2 regions of the Aquabacterium sp. A08 genome follow, and region 2 is predicted to be linked to the other one. Evidence: riboswitches for the same ligand, from Rfam matches in the RefSeq annotation. Region 2 holds a riboswitch; the other holds the start of a gene.
The links. Region 2 has a riboswitch for S-adenosylhomocysteine ahead of metH (methionine synthase). Riboswitches for the same ligand answer to the same signal wherever they lie in the genome.
Positions count from the first base shown of each region.

Region 1: linked by a shared signal. The riboswitch ahead of ahcY (adenosylhomocysteinase) and the one ahead of metH (methionine synthase) in region 2 are both predicted to bind S-adenosylhomocysteine.

Region 1 covers NZ_JAAQQT010000601.1:11,310-18,504, forward strand. The annotation lists gene HA630_RS09040 (23S rRNA (adenine(2030)-N(6))-methyltransferase RlmJ) at 1-569, shown strand, start outside; gene HA630_RS23570 (septal ring lytic transglycosylase RlpA family protein) at 582-881, opposite strand; gene metF (methylenetetrahydrofolate reductase [NAD(P)H]) at 1,095-1,925, opposite strand; gene HA630_RS09055 (TlyA family RNA methyltransferase) at 1,910-2,683, opposite strand; gene ahcY (adenosylhomocysteinase) at 2,690-4,126, opposite strand; S-adenosyl-L-homocysteine riboswitch at 4,209-4,321, opposite strand; gene HA630_RS09065 (polyprenyl synthetase family protein) at 4,412-5,395, shown strand; tRNA gene HA630_RS09070 (tRNA-Pro) at 5,404-5,480, shown strand; gene HA630_RS09075 (HD-GYP domain-containing protein) at 5,661-6,902, shown strand; gene HA630_RS09080 (hypothetical protein) at 6,962-7,195, shown strand, end outside.
Region 2 covers NZ_JAAQQT010000686.1:1,901-9,095, forward strand. The annotation lists gene HA630_RS17925 (YifB family Mg chelatase-like AAA ATPase) at 1-335, shown strand, start outside; gene HA630_RS17930 (GspE/PulE family protein) at 405-2,906, shown strand; gene metH (methionine synthase) at 2,997-5,747, opposite strand; S-adenosyl-L-homocysteine riboswitch at 5,794-5,888, opposite strand; gene HA630_RS17940 (gamma-glutamyl-gamma-aminobutyrate hydrolase family protein) at 5,897-6,634, opposite strand; gene ychF (redox-regulated ATPase YchF) at 6,702-7,195, opposite strand, start outside.

The DNA.
Region 1 (7,195 bases), on a different contig from region 2:
GTCCGCAAGACAAACTCAAGCTGTTCGAGGTGCACCCCACCGACGCCAAGCTGCTCGACAAGCAGGTGGCCGAACTGGGCCGGGGCAAGCAGATCGAGGTGCTGCGGCGCAGCGGCTTCGAGGGCCTCAAAGGCCTGCTGCCGCCACCCACCCGGCGCGGCCTGGTGCTGATGGACCCGAGCTACGAACTCAAGACCGACTACCAGGCCGTGGTCGATTGCCTGGAGGACGCGCTCAAGCGCTTCCCCACCGGCACCTACGCGGTGTGGTACCCGGTCATCGCCCGGCCCGAGGCGCACGCCCTGGCGCGCAAGCTCAAGAGTTTGTCCACCCGCGCGGGCCGCGCCTGGGCCCAGGCGGAACTCAACGTGGGCCTGACGCCCACCGAGGGCACCAGCACCCAAGTGGCCCAAGGGCGTTCACACACCGCCATGCGCGCCAGCGGGATGCACGTCATCAACCCACCCTTCACCCTGGCCGCGCAATGGCGCGAGACCCTGCCCTGGGTCACCCAGGCCCTGAAAGAAGCGACCGGTTCCGGCTGGACCGTGGAACACGGCCAACCCTGAGCCCGGCCGCCCTCACGGCGGGTGGGCCGGCAGCGCCCACAGCTGCACCTCGGACACCCCGTGGCGCTGGATGCCCAGCGCCACCGCCGCGGCGTGGCTCAGGTCGACGATGCGGCGGGCCAGGTGCGGGCCTCGGTCGGTGACGCGCACCACCACCTCGCGCCCCGTGCGCAAACTGCGCACCACAATTTCGGTGCCGAAGGGCAAGGTGGGGTGGGCGGCGGTCAGGGCGTGCCGGTTGTAGCGCTCACCGCTGGCCGTGCGCCGGCCGTGGAAGCGCTGGTGGTAAAACGAGGCCAGCCCTTGCTGCAAGGGCTGGGGCGCCGGCTGCGGGCCGGCCTCAGCCTCAGCCTCAGCCTCAGGCAGAGCTTCAACGCCGACATCAACGTCTGCCACCGCGGCTTCGAGGCCCGGCGCCAGGACCAGGGCCGTGGCCTCGGGCAGGGCTTGAGCGGCTGCCGCCGCGGCCAGCCAACACACCCACCCCAGGGCCAGCCCAGACCCCACGCGGCCCATCCGCACGCTTCAGCCCAGGCCCAGGCGGTCGCAAATCGCCAGCGTGGCTTCGCTCTGGTTCATGGTGTAGAAGTGCAGGCCGGGCACGCCCGCGGTGCGCAGTTGGTCGCACAGGTCGGTCACCACGTCCAGGCCAAACGCCTTGATCGATTCGACGTCGTCGCCATACGCCTGCAGGCGCAGGCGGATCCAGCGCGGCACCTCGGCGCCGCAGCTGTCGGCGAAGCGCAGGATGCCGCTGGCGTTGATGATGGGCATGATGCCCGGCACCACCGGGATGTCGGCGCCCTTGGCGTAGGCGTCGTCCACAAAGCGGAAGTAGGCGTCGGTGTTGAAGAAGAACTGGGTGATGGCCGAGTTGGCCCCGGCGCGCACCTTGGCCACGTAGGCGTCCACGTCGGCCTCGGGCGACTTGGCCTGCGGGTGCATTTCGGGGTAGGCGGCCACCTCCAGGTGGAAGTGGTCGCCGGTTTCGGCGCGGATGAACTGGACCAGATCGGCGGCGTACCGGAACTCGCCCATGGCACCGTAACCGCTGGGCAGATCGCCGCGCAAGGCGACCAGGCGGCGCAGCCCCATGCGCTGGAACAAGGCCAGCTTTTCGCGCACCGACTCGCGGGTGGCACCGACGCAGGTGAAATGCGACGCGCCGCTCTGGCCTTCGTCCAGAATCGCCTGCACGGTTTGCAAGGTGCCGTCTTGGGTGGAGCCGCCCGCGCCGTAGGTCACCGAACAGAATTCGGGCCGCTTGGCGTACAGCTTCTCGCGCACGGCGCGCAACTTGGTCGCGCCTTCCGCCGTCTTGGGCGGAAAAAACTCAAAACTCAGGGGCAAGCCCATACGAAAAACTCCCGGTTGCCATCACCGCCGGTGATGGCGCTTTCAAAATAGGCCCGCAGGGTGAGGCCGTTCGCGGCGCAGGCTTGCGCCATGCGCGCCTGCACCTGCGCGTAGCGGCTCGCGTCCTTGACCAGACCGCCTTTGCCAATGTCCTGCGGCTGCAGCTCGAACTGGGGCTTGACCAGCATCAGCAGGCCGTTCCCCCCGGGTCGCAGCAGCGGCACCAGTGCCGGCCACACCAGCGTTTGCGAGATGAAGGAGAGGTCCCCCACCACCAGGTCGAACGGCCCGGTGGCCTGGGCCCCGGCGGCGGCCTGCAGGCGCGCGGCCGACAGTTCGCGGGCGTTGCATTTCTCCACCGCCGTCACGCGCGCGTCCTGGCGCAGGCGGGGGTGCAACTGTCCCTGGCCCACGTCCACGCCCACCACCTGGGCGGCGCCGTGTTGCAGCAAACAATCGGTGAAACCGCCGGTGCTTTGGCCCACGTCCAGGCACACCGCCCCATGCACCGGCACCCCGGTGTGGCGCAGGGCGCCCTCGAGCTTCAGGCCCCCGCGCGACACATAGCGCGACTCGGCGGCATCGGTCAGGGCCAGCTCGGCATGGGCCGGCACCGCCTCGCCGCTCTTGGCCACGGGGCGCCAAGCGCCTTCACCCGCGGCGGGCAGTCGCCAGCGCACCCCCGCGGCGATCAACCGCTGGGCCTGCGAGCGCGACGCGGCCAGGCCCCGTTCGACGAGCAACTGGTCCGCGCGCATGGCCGGTCAGTAGCGGTAGGTGTCGGGCTTGTACGGGCCCTGCTTGGGCACGCCGATGTAGGCGGCCTGCTCGTCGCTCAACTCGGTCAGCATGGCGCCGACCTTCTTCAGGTGCAGGCGCGCGACCTTCTCGTCCAGGTGCTTGGGCAGCACATAGACCTTGCCCACGTCGTAGCCTTCGGGGTGGCAGAACAGCTCGATCTGGGCGATGGTCTGGTTGGCGAAGGAGCTGGACATCACGAAGCTGGGGTGGCCGGTGCCGCAACCCAGGTTCACCAGGCGGCCTTTGGCCAGCAGGATGATGCGCTTGCCGTCCGGGAAGATCACGTGGTCCACCTGGGGCTTGACCTCTTCCCACTGGCACTTCTCTTCGAGCTTGGCCACCTGGATCTCGTTGTCGAAGTGGCCGATGTTGCAGACAATGGCCTGGTCTTTCATGGCGGCCATGTGCTCGTAGGTGATGACGTCGCGGTTGCCGGTGGTGGTCACGAAAATGTCGGCCTTGTCGGCGGCCCACTCCATGGTCACGACCTTGTAGCCTTCCATCGCGGCCTGGAGGGCGTTGATGGGGTCGATCTCGGTCACCCACACTTGGGCGCTCAGGGCACGCAGGGCTTGGGCACTGCCCTTGCCCACGTCGCCGTAACCGGCGACCACGGCCACCTTGCCGGCGATCATCACGTCGGTGGCGCGCTTGATGCCGTCCACCAGCGACTCGCGGCAGCCGTACAGGTTGTCGAACTTGGACTTGGTGACCGAGTCGTTGACGTTGATGGCGCGGAACATCAGCGTGCCCTTGGCCGACATTTCCTTCAGGCGGTGCACGCCGGTGGTGGTCTCTTCGGTCACGCCGATGATCTGGGCGCTCTTGCGGCTGTACCAGGTGCTGTCCTCGGCCAGCTTGGCTTTGATGGCCGCAAACAAGATGCGCTCTTCATCGCTGCCGGGGTTGGCCAGCACGCTCTGGTCTTTTTCGGCCTGCTTGCCCAGGTGCATCAGCAGCGTTGCGTCGCCGCCGTCGTCCAGAATCATGTTGGGGCCTTCGCCCTCGGTGCCCTTGGCGCCGAAGTCGAAGATGCGGTGGGTGTAGTCCCAGTAGTCGACCAGGGTTTCGCCCTTGACGGCGAACACCGGCGTGCCGTTGGCGGCGATGGCGGCGGCGGCGTGGTCCTGGGTGGAGAAGATGTTGCACGAGGCCCAGCGGACTTGCGCGCCCAAGGCCTGCAGGGTCTCGATCAGCACCGCCGTCTGGATGGTCATGTGCAGCGAACCGGTGATGCGCGCGCCCTTCAGGGGCTGCTTGGCCGCGAATTCCTCGCGAATGGCCATCAGACCGGGCATTTCGGTTTCGGCGATGCGGATTTCCTTGCGGCCCCACTCGGCCAGACCGATGTCGGTGATGGCGCAGTCGGCGTTCACGGGGTGTTTCAGGGATGCGTTCATGGTGGCTCCAAAGCACAGCTTCGCGGACGAAGCGTCGTCAAAAAACCACTGACTCGGAGAAAAAGGAACTCACCGCACGGCCAGTGGGTGAGCGTCGTTGCGGATGGAGGCCAAGCGCGGCTTGACCGACTGCCGAGCCTCGCGTCCCGTGGGCCGGATCACCCGGGTGTGGACGCTGCAACGCTCCTCGGCAGACCTGTATTATAGAGAGAGGTACGGCAGCTTGCCAAGCGAGCGCCGGGGAGTGCCTCTCTATAATCGCCCAAACCCCAGCCGGACCCCGCCTTGAGCCAGCCCACGCCCACCCCTCCCAACGCCCTGTCCCTCGTGGCCGCCGACATGCGGGCCGTGGACGCGGTGATCCAGCAGAGCCTGAGCAGCGACGTGCCGCTGGTGGGCCAGGTGGCCGAATACATCATCGGTGCCGGCGGCAAGCGGGTGCGCCCCGCCCTGCTGCTGCTGCTGTGCGGCGCACTGGGTTGCACCGACCCGCGCCGGCACAGCCTGGCCGCGGTGGTGGAATTCATCCACACCGCCACCCTGCTGCACGACGATGTGGTGGACGAATCCACCCTGCGCCGCGGCCGCGACACCGCCAACCAGGTGTTCGGCAACGCCGCCAGCGTGCTGGTGGGCGACTTCCTCTACTCCCGCGCCTTCCAGATGATGGTGGACGCGGGCAACATGCGCATCATGCAGGTGCTGGCCGACGCGACCAACGTGATCGCCGAGGGCGAGGTGCTGCAGCTGATGAACATGCACGACGCCTCGCTGGACGAGCAGGCCTACCTGCGCGTGATCCGTGCCAAGACGGCCAAGCTGTTCGAGGCCAGCGCCCGCCTGGCCGCCATCCTGGCGGGTGCCGACGCCGGGCTGGAAGCCCGTTGCGCCGACTACGGCCAGGCCCTGGGCGCCGCCTTCCAGGTGGTGGACGACGTGCTGGACTACGAGGGCAACGCCGCCGAGCTGGGCAAGAACCTGGGCGACGACCTGCGCGAAGGCAAGGTGACCCTGCCCATCATCTGCACCCTGCGCCGCTGCGACCCGGCCGACGCGGCGATGATCCGCGCGGCCATCGAGCAGGGCGACACCGCGCAACTGGACGAGATTTTGCGCGTCGTCAAGGACAGCGGCGGCCTGGAAGACGCGCGCCGGGCGGCCATGGCCGAGGCGCAACGTGCGATCGACGCGGCACGTGCACTGCCCGCGAATTTTTACGCCGAAGGTTTGGTACAATTGGCGGCTGTTCTGTTGGAGCGACGCTCCTGAGAACCCATCGGGGTGTAGCTTAGCCTGGTAGAGCGCTACGTTCGGGACGTAGAGGCCGGAGGTTCGAATCCTCTCACCCCGACCAGGAATTCTTTGACACATCGTCACCCAAAGCCCCACTTGCTGGGGCTTTGTTGTTTTTGAGCCCGGCGCCCGCCGCCGATGCGCTCGAACGCGCCCCCCCCCAACGTTCCACGGCCTCCCCTGGCCACAACGCCGGGTTGGCGCCACAATGAACGCTCCAGGTTACACCGCCGCGCCCCGCATGAGCATCACCGCCGACCTCCGACAATTCGTTTACGCCCTGTCCGATGCCCTGGACCTCGTGGGCATCGACGATGTGGCCCACGGCAAACGCGTGGGGGTGATGGCCGCCGAATGCGCCAAAACCCTGGGTGCCGATGACGCACAGGTGCGTTTTTTGTTCGACCTGGGGCTGCTGCACGACGTGGGCGTGTCCAACACCGAAACCCATTTGCACTTGGTGAGCGAATTCGACTGGACCGGCTCGCAAACCCACTGCCGTGTGGGGTACGAACTGCTCAAGGACTTTGCGCCGCTGCGCGACATGGCCCTGCCCGTGCTGTACCACCACACCCGCTGGGACGAACTGCAGCGCCTGAAAGTGGACGATCACACCGCGCGGGCGGCCAACCTGATCCTGCTGGTGGACCGGGTGGATGCCACCCTGGCCCCGTACTACGCCAGCGGTCAGGCGCTGCGGCACAGCCCGGACGCGCGCGCAGCCATCGTCCGGCACAGTGGCCGCTATTTCGACCCCATCCTGGTTGAGGCTTTCCTGCGCGCCTCGACCCACGAAGCCTTCTGGCTGAACCTGGAAGCCAGCGCCCTGCACAACTACCTGGGCGACATGGCCCGCAACGCCCTGCCCTGCACGCTGTCGCACACCGAACTGCGGCAACTGGCGCGGCTGTTCTCGCAAATCGTGGACACCAAATGCCGTTTCACGCAGACGCACTCGCTCGGCGTGGCCCAGGTCGCGCGCCGGTTGGCCGAACGGTTGGGGGTGGCGCCCGAACGCTGTGAGGAACTGGAAATCGCTGGCCTGCTGCACGACATCGGCAAACTGCGGGTGCCTGACCACATCCTGGAAAAGCCCGGCCCGCTGGACCCCGATGAGCGCCTTGTGATGAACACCCACAGCTTTGAGACGCTGCAAATCCTCAAAAAAATCCGGGGGTTCGAGCACATCACCGCCTGGGCGGCTGACCACCACGAAGCCCCCGGTGGCCACGGCTACCCGCATGGACTGGACGCGGATCAACTGCCGCTGGAAGCCCGCATTCTGCGGGTGGCGGACATTTTCCAGGCCATGGTCCAGGACCGCCCCTACCGTGCGGGACTGGACCGCGACGCGGTGGCGGACTTCATGCGCCAGCGGCAGGCCGAAGGCAGCGTGGACGCCACCGTGACCACCACGCTGCTGGCGCACCTCGACGAGCTGTACACCGCCGCCCGCCAGGGCGAGACCGCGGCGACCACCTAGCCCCATCAACCACACATACGGTATATACTGTTTACAAGATTCACTCCCTTGGAACAGCCATGAGCCAGAAAACACGCGACGCCGACAAGCCCAAGAAAATGAAGCTGGTGCGGGACAGCTTCTGCATGCCCAAAGACGAATACGTGCGCATCGAAGCCCTCAAGACCCGGGCGCTGGGCCTGTCGCTGGCGGTGAAAAAGAGCGAGCTGCTGCGGGCCGGCCTGAAGGCGCTGGATGGCCTGAGCGACGCCGCCCTGAAAAAAGCCCTGGGTGCGGTGCCCACCCTGAAAACC
Region 2 (7,195 bases):
TGCCCATGCTGCCGCCCGAAGCGCTGCTGTCGGCCACGCCGGGCGAAGCCAGCGCGGCGGTGCGCGCCCGGGTCCAGGCGGCCCGCGCGCGCGCCCTGCAGCGCCAGGGCCACGCCAACCACCGGCTGCAGGGCGACGCGCTGGACCGCCTGGTCGGCCTGACCCCGGCAGCACAGACCCTGCTGCACAACGCCGCCACCCGGCTGGGCTGGTCGGGCCGCGCCATGCACCGCGCGCTGCGGGTGGCGCGCACCATCGCCGACCTGGCCGGACAGCCCCAGACCGACGTGCCGCACATGGCCGAAGCCCTGCAGTACCGACCGGTGCGGGCGTGACGCATAATAAAAAAGGTACTTCCGTCGTTGGTCCAGACCCGCGGGCACCCCGTGCCGGCGCCGCCCCCCATGAACACCTCTGCGCCCCCGCTTTCCGGTTCGTTTGCCCACACCCGTTCTGGTCTGCCGCCGCTGTCGTGGCCCACGCCCCCGTTTCCCAGCTACGCTGAAACCCCGGCACCGCCCGAGGGCTGGGCCTGCCGCGTCGAAGGCAGCAACGGCCAGGTGCGGCCCTGCGTGCTGGTGGCGCTGGACGCCGCCACCCACACCGCCCACATCCAGGTGCCGCCGTCGCGCGCGGTCATGCCGCTGCGCTTCGACATGTTCCGCCGCATCACCCTGGACGCCCCACTGCGGCCCCAGGCCGACGCCAGCGACACGACCGACTTTGCCCACTCGCAACTGCTCGAGTACCGCCCCCGCCTGCCCTACAGCCTGACGCTCAAGGACGGCCAAACCGTGCGCGGCGAAACCCTGGGCCACCTGGAGCACGACGGCGGCCTGTTCCTCTTCACGCCGCTCAACGAATGGGACGAGGTGCAGCGCGTGTTCGTGCCGCGTGCGGCCTACACCCAGCTGCAGCTGGGCGAAGCCATTGGCCAGGTGCTGGTCGAGCAGCAGGCGGTCACGCCGGAACAGGTGGAGGTGGCCGCGCGCACCCAGGAAGCGCTGCGCAACCGCAAGCTGGGCGACTACCTGGTGATCCAGGAAATCGTCAAACCCGAAGAGCTGATGCAGGCGCTGGACGCCCAGTCGCGCATGCCCATGGTGCGCATCGGCGAGGCGCTGACCGCGCTCGGCCTGGTCACGCCCAGCCAGTTGCAGGACGCGCTGGAAAAGCAAAAGTCTGAACGCAGCGTGCCGCTGGGCGAGCTGCTGGTGCAGAGCGGCCAGCTCTCGCGCGCCGACCTGCGCGTGGCCCTGGCCCGCAAGATGGGTTACCCGGTGGTGGACCTGGCCCAGTTCCCCCTGGACGCCGAGGCGCTGCGCCGCGTGCCGCAGCACCTGGCGAGGCGCCACCAGGTCGTGCCGCTGCTGTGGCGCAGCGGCCTGCTGGTGGTGGCGGCCGAAGACCCGTCGCGGCGCGGCATGGTGGACGAGCTGGAGTTCACCCTGCAGGCCAAGGTGGTGCCGGCGCTGGCCAGCGGCACCCTGAACAACCAGGCCATCGCGGCGGCCTACGCCCGCTTCGGCATGGACGGCGGCCCGGCCAGCCCACCGGCCGGCGCCGAAGCCCCCGCCACCTCCTCCGACAAGCTGCTGGAGTCGCTGGAACTGGAGATGGCCGACGAGTCGCCCGACACCCTGGGTCAGATCGAACAGTCCGACAACTCGCTGGTGCGGCTGCTCAACACCATCATCATCGAGGCGCACAGCCAGGGGGCGTCCGACATCCACATCGAGACCCACCCGAGCAAGCGCAAGGTGCGCATCCGCCTGCGCAAGGACGGCCGGCTGGTGCCCTACATGGAGCTGCCGCACACCTACCGCGCGGCGCTGGTCGGGCGCATCAAGATCATGTGCGAGCTCGACATCTCCGAGCGCCGCAAGCCGCAGGACGGCAAGATCGACTTCGCCAAGTTCTCGCCGCACCACCGGCTGGAGCTGCGGGTCGCCACCATTCCCACCCACAACGGTGCCGAAGACGTGGTGATGCGCCTGCTGTCCTCGGCCAAACCGCTGCCACTGGACCAGCTGGGCCTGACCCCGGACAACCTGCGTCCCTTGCGCGAAGCGGTGGAGCGCCCGCACGGCATGGTGCTGTGCGTCGGCCCCACCGGCTCGGGCAAGACGACCACGCTGCACTCCATCCTGCAGCACATCAACACCCCGGACCGCAAGATCTGGACGGCCGAGGACCCGATCGAGATCGGCAACCCCGACCTGCGCCAGGTGCAGGTCAACCCCAAGATCGACTGGACCTTCGCCAAGGCCCTGCGCGCCTTCCTGCGGGCCGACCCGGACGTGATCATGGTCGGCGAAATCCGCGACCCCGAGACCGCGCAGGTGGCGATCGAAGCCTCGCTGACCGGGCACCTGGTGCTGTCCACCCTGCACACCAACAGCGCGGCTGAAACCGTGGTGCGCCTGCTGGACATGGGCATGGACCCGTTCAACTTCGCCGACTCGCTGCTGGGCGTGCTGGCCCAGCGCCTGGTGCGGCGGCTGTGCAGCGCCTGTGTGCAGAGCACCCCGGCCGATGCCGCCTGGGCCGAGGAGCTGCTGCTGGACTACCTGCACGGCTTCCCGGCCGCGCAGCGCCCCGACGCCGACGCCCTGCGCTCGGCCTGGATCGCCAGCCACGGCCAGGGCGGCCAGCTGGTGCGCCACCACGCGCCGGGCTGCCCGGCCTGCGACCAGTCGGGCTACAAGGGCCGCGCCGGCGTGCACGAGTGGCTGGCGGTGGACCCGACCCTGCGCCGGTTGATCCAGACCAAAGCCCCGTCCGACGCGCTGCAGCAGAGCGCGATGGCCACCGGCCATTTCCGCACACTGCGGCAGGACGGCATCCTCAAGGTGCTGCAGGGCCTGACCACCATCGACGAGGTGCGGGCCCACTGCAGCCACTGACCGCCACCACCCGGCCGGACCGCGGGTTGCGGCACCCGGTCGGCGTGCGGTGCGTGGCGGGCCCCGGCCGTCAGACGCGGCCCGGCCGGTTCAGAGGTTGGGCGCCAGCAGGCGTTCCAGCTCGGCTTCGGGCAGCCCGCGGCGGCGGGCCATGTCGGCCAGCTGGTCGTGGCCGATCTTGCCGACGTTGAAATAGGTCGCGGCCGGGTGGGCGATGTAGAACCCGCTCACGCTGGCCGCCGGGGTCATGGCCAGGCTCTCGGTCAGACCCATGCCGATCTCGCTGCACTGCAGCAGGTCGAACATGGCGCGCTTGACAGAGTGGTCGGGGCAAGCGGGATAGCCGGGCGCGGGGCGAATCCCCTGGTACTTTTCAGCAATCAGCTCGTCGTTGCCCAGGTCTTCGTGTGGCGCGTAGCCCCACAGGTCGGTGCGCACGCGCTGGTGCAGGCATTCGGCAAAGGCCTCGGCCAGTCGGTCGGCCAGGGCCTTGAGCAGAATGGCGTTGTAGTCGTCCTGCGCGGCCTCGAAGGCGGCGGCGCGCTTGTCAGCGCCGATGCCCGCCGTCACCGCGAACAGGCCCACGTGGTCGGCCACGCCCGTGGCCTGCGGCGCCACAAAGTCCGCCAGGCAGCGGCTGGGGCGCATCACGCCATCGATTTCCTGCTTCTCGGTCTGCTGGCGCAGGCCGTGCCAGGTCAGCGCCACCTGGGTGCGGGACTCGTCGGTGTAGAGCGCAATGTCGTCGTCGTTCACCGTGTGGGCGGGGTACAGCCCCACCACCGCGTTGGCGGTCAGCCAGCGGCCGTCCACGATCTTTTTCAGCATGGCCTGGGCATCGGCCAACACCTTGCGGGCCTGCTCGCCCACCACCTCGTCGTCCAAAATGGCGGGGTACGGGCCGGCCAAATCCCAGGTCTGGAAGAACGGGCCCCAGTCGATGTAAGCGGCCAGTTCACCCAGGTCGAAGTTCTTGAACACGCGCCGGCCCAGGAACTTGGGCGCTACCGGGGTGTAGGCGTCCCAGTCCAACGGGGTTTTGTTGGCGCGTGCCTTGGCCAGCGGCCACAGCGGCGTCTGCTTCTTGTTGGCGTGCTGGGTGCGCACCTGGTCGTAGTCGGCGGTCAGTTCGGCCAGGAACGCGGGCTTGGCCTCCCCCAGCAGGTTCTGCGCCACGCCCACGCTGCGCGAGGCGTCGGGCACGTAGACCACCGGGCCGCTGTAGTTCGGCGCAATTTTCACCGCCGTGTGCACGCGGCTGCAGGTGGCGCCGCCGATGAGCAACGGAATGCCGCGCTCGCGGAAGTACGGGTCTTTTTCCATCTCAGACGCGACGTACTGCATCTCCTCCAAGCTGGGGGTGATCAGGCCAGACAGACCCACGATGTCAGCGCCCACCTCTTTGGCCTTGGCCAGAATTTCGTGGCACGGCACCATCACGCCCATGTTCACCACGTCGAAGTTGTTGCACTGCAAGACCACCGTCACGATGTTCTTGCCGATGTCGTGCACGTCGCCCTTGACGGTGGCGATCACGATTTTGCCCTTGCTCTTGACGTCGCCCCCGGCGGCTTCCAACTGGCGCTTTTCTTCCTCGATGTAGGGCACCAGGTGGGCCACGGCCTGCTTCATCACGCGGGCGCTCTTCACCACCTGCGGCAGGAACATCTTGCCCTGGCCGAACAGGTCGCCCACCACGTTCATGCCGTCCATCAGCGGGCCTTCGATCACGTGCAGCGGGCGGCCGCCGTCGGCGCGCAAGGCCTGCCACATCTCCTCGGTGTCTTCAGTGATGAACTCGTTCTGGCCGTGCACCAGCGCGTGCTTCAGGCGCTCGCGCACCGGCAGCGCGCGCCAGGCGTACTTGGCGGAATCGTCCTTGGCCGCGCCTTTGACGGTTTCGGCGATCTCCAGCAGGCGCTCGGTTGCGTCCGGCCGGCGGTTCAGCACCACGTCTTCCACGCGCTCGCGCAGTTCGGGGTCCAGGTCGTCGTACACGCCGACCATGCCGGCGTTGACGATGCCCATGTCCATGCCCGCCTGGATGGCGTGGTACAGAAACACGGTGTGGATGGCCTCGCGCACCGGCTCGTTGCCGCGGAAGCTGAACGACACGTTGGACACGCCGCCGCTCACCTTGGCGCCCGGCAGGTGCTGCTTGATCCAGCGGGTGGCGTTGATGAAGTCCACCGCGTAGTTGTTGTGTTCCTCGATGCCGGTGGCGATGGCGAAGATGTTCGGGTCGAAGATGATGTCTTCGCACGGGAAGCCCACCTCGTCCACCAGGATGCGGTAGGCCCGCTCGCAGATCTCGATTTTGCGCTCGTAGGTGTCGGCCTGGCCCTGCTCGTCAAAAGCCATCACCACGGTGGCGGCGCCGTAGCGCCGGATCAACCGGGCCTGACGCTTGAACTCCTCCACTCCCTCTTTCATCGAGATGGAATTGACCACGCTCTTGCCCTGCACGCACTTCAGCCCGGCCTCGATCACGCTCCACTTGGACGAATCGATCATCACCGGCACGCGGGCGATGTCGGGCTCGCCGGCCATGAGGTTGAGGAAACGCACCATGGCGGCCTGGCTGTCGAGCATGGCCTCGTCCATGTTCACGTCCACGATCTGCGCACCGTTTTCCACCTGCTGGCGCGCCACGGCCAGGGCTTCCTCGTACTGGCCGTTCAAGATCATGCGCGCGAACGCCTTGGAGCCGGTGACGTTGGTGCGCTCGCCGATGTTGACGAACAGGCTGTGCTCATCGATGGCCAGCAGCTCCAGGCCGGACAACAGCATGGGGGGCACGGAAGACGGGGCGGCGGCGCGGTCCGGGTGGTCAGGGTTCACGGTGTGGGGGGCGGTAGGGGGCACGGCACTCACCTGCAAAGCAGTCGTCAGGTGAGCGCGGTTGGGACGGGAAGGGGCCAAGCCTGACGGCGCGCCCCACCGGCGGGCGGGGGACGCGCGGTTGCAGCGCTCCTTGGCAAGCCGCTATTTTATCGGGCAGCGGCCAGAAACGCGTCCAGCAGCGGATGGCAGTCCAGCAGGTCGCCGTTGAGGTGGTGGAATTCCGGGTGCCACTGCACCCCGCACACGAAGCTGCGCCCCTGCCAGCGGATGGCCTCGACCACGCCGTCGTGGGCGGTCGCCTCGACCACCACGTCCTTGCCCAGGCGCTGCACCGCCTGGTGGTGGATGGACGCCACCTGCCCGCCGGCCACCCCGCCGAACCACTGGGCGAACTGGCCCCCAGGGGTGAAGGTGACCGCGTGCGCATTGCGGTCGTAGGCCGGGGTTTCATGGCCGTGCGAGTCGGGGCACTGGGTCGGCAGGTCCTGGTACAGGCTGCCACCCAGGGCCACGTTGATCAGCTGCATGCCGCGGCAGATGCCCAGGATGGGCTTGCCCGCCTCCATGAACTCGTGCACCAGCTCCAGTTCATAGGCGTCGCGCACCGGGTCACCGCTCCACTCGGGCTTGAGCGGCTCCTCGCCGTAGGCGCGCGGGCTCACGTCGGCACCGCCCTGCAAAATCAGGCCGTCCAGGTACTCCGCGTAGTCGCGGATGCGGATGTTGCTGCGCAGCAGCGCCCCGTCCTGCAGCACCGACGGCACCATCAGCACCAGCGTGTCGCGCGAGGCCGCCCACTGCGCCACCGACTGCTCCAGCACCTGCAGGGTTTTGGTCTGCAGCCCCACCCCGCCCCGCTCCGGGTGGGCAATGCGGGCGGACAAACCGATGTGAACCGGGCGGCGACGACCAAACACAGGCAACTCCAGCAGTCAGGGTTGCCCGTGGGAGTCAGACGTTGAACAGGAAGTTCATCACGTCGCCGTCTTTGACGACGTAGTCCTTGCCCTCGGCGCGCATCTTGCCCGCGTCCTTGGCGCCCTGCTCGCCCTGGTAGGCGATGTAGTCGTCAAAACCGATGGTCTGGGCGCGGATGAAGCCGCGCTCGAAGTCGCCGTGGATGACGCCCGCCGCCTGCGGCGCGGTGTCGCCGATGTGGATGGTCCAGGCGCGCACCTCTTTCACGCCGGCGGTGAAATAGGTTTGCAGGCCCAACAGCTTGAAGCCGGCGCGGATCAGGCGGTTCAGGCCGGGTTCGTCCTGGCCCAACTCCTTCAAGAACTCCAGCCGGTCGGCGTCGTCCATTTCGCTCAGTTCGGCCTCGATCTTGGCGCAGATGGCCACCACCGGGGCGTTTTGCTGGTCGGCGTATTCGCGCAGGCGGTCCAGGAAGGGGTTGTTCTCGAAACCGTCTTCGCTGACGTTGCCCACAAACATGGCCGGCT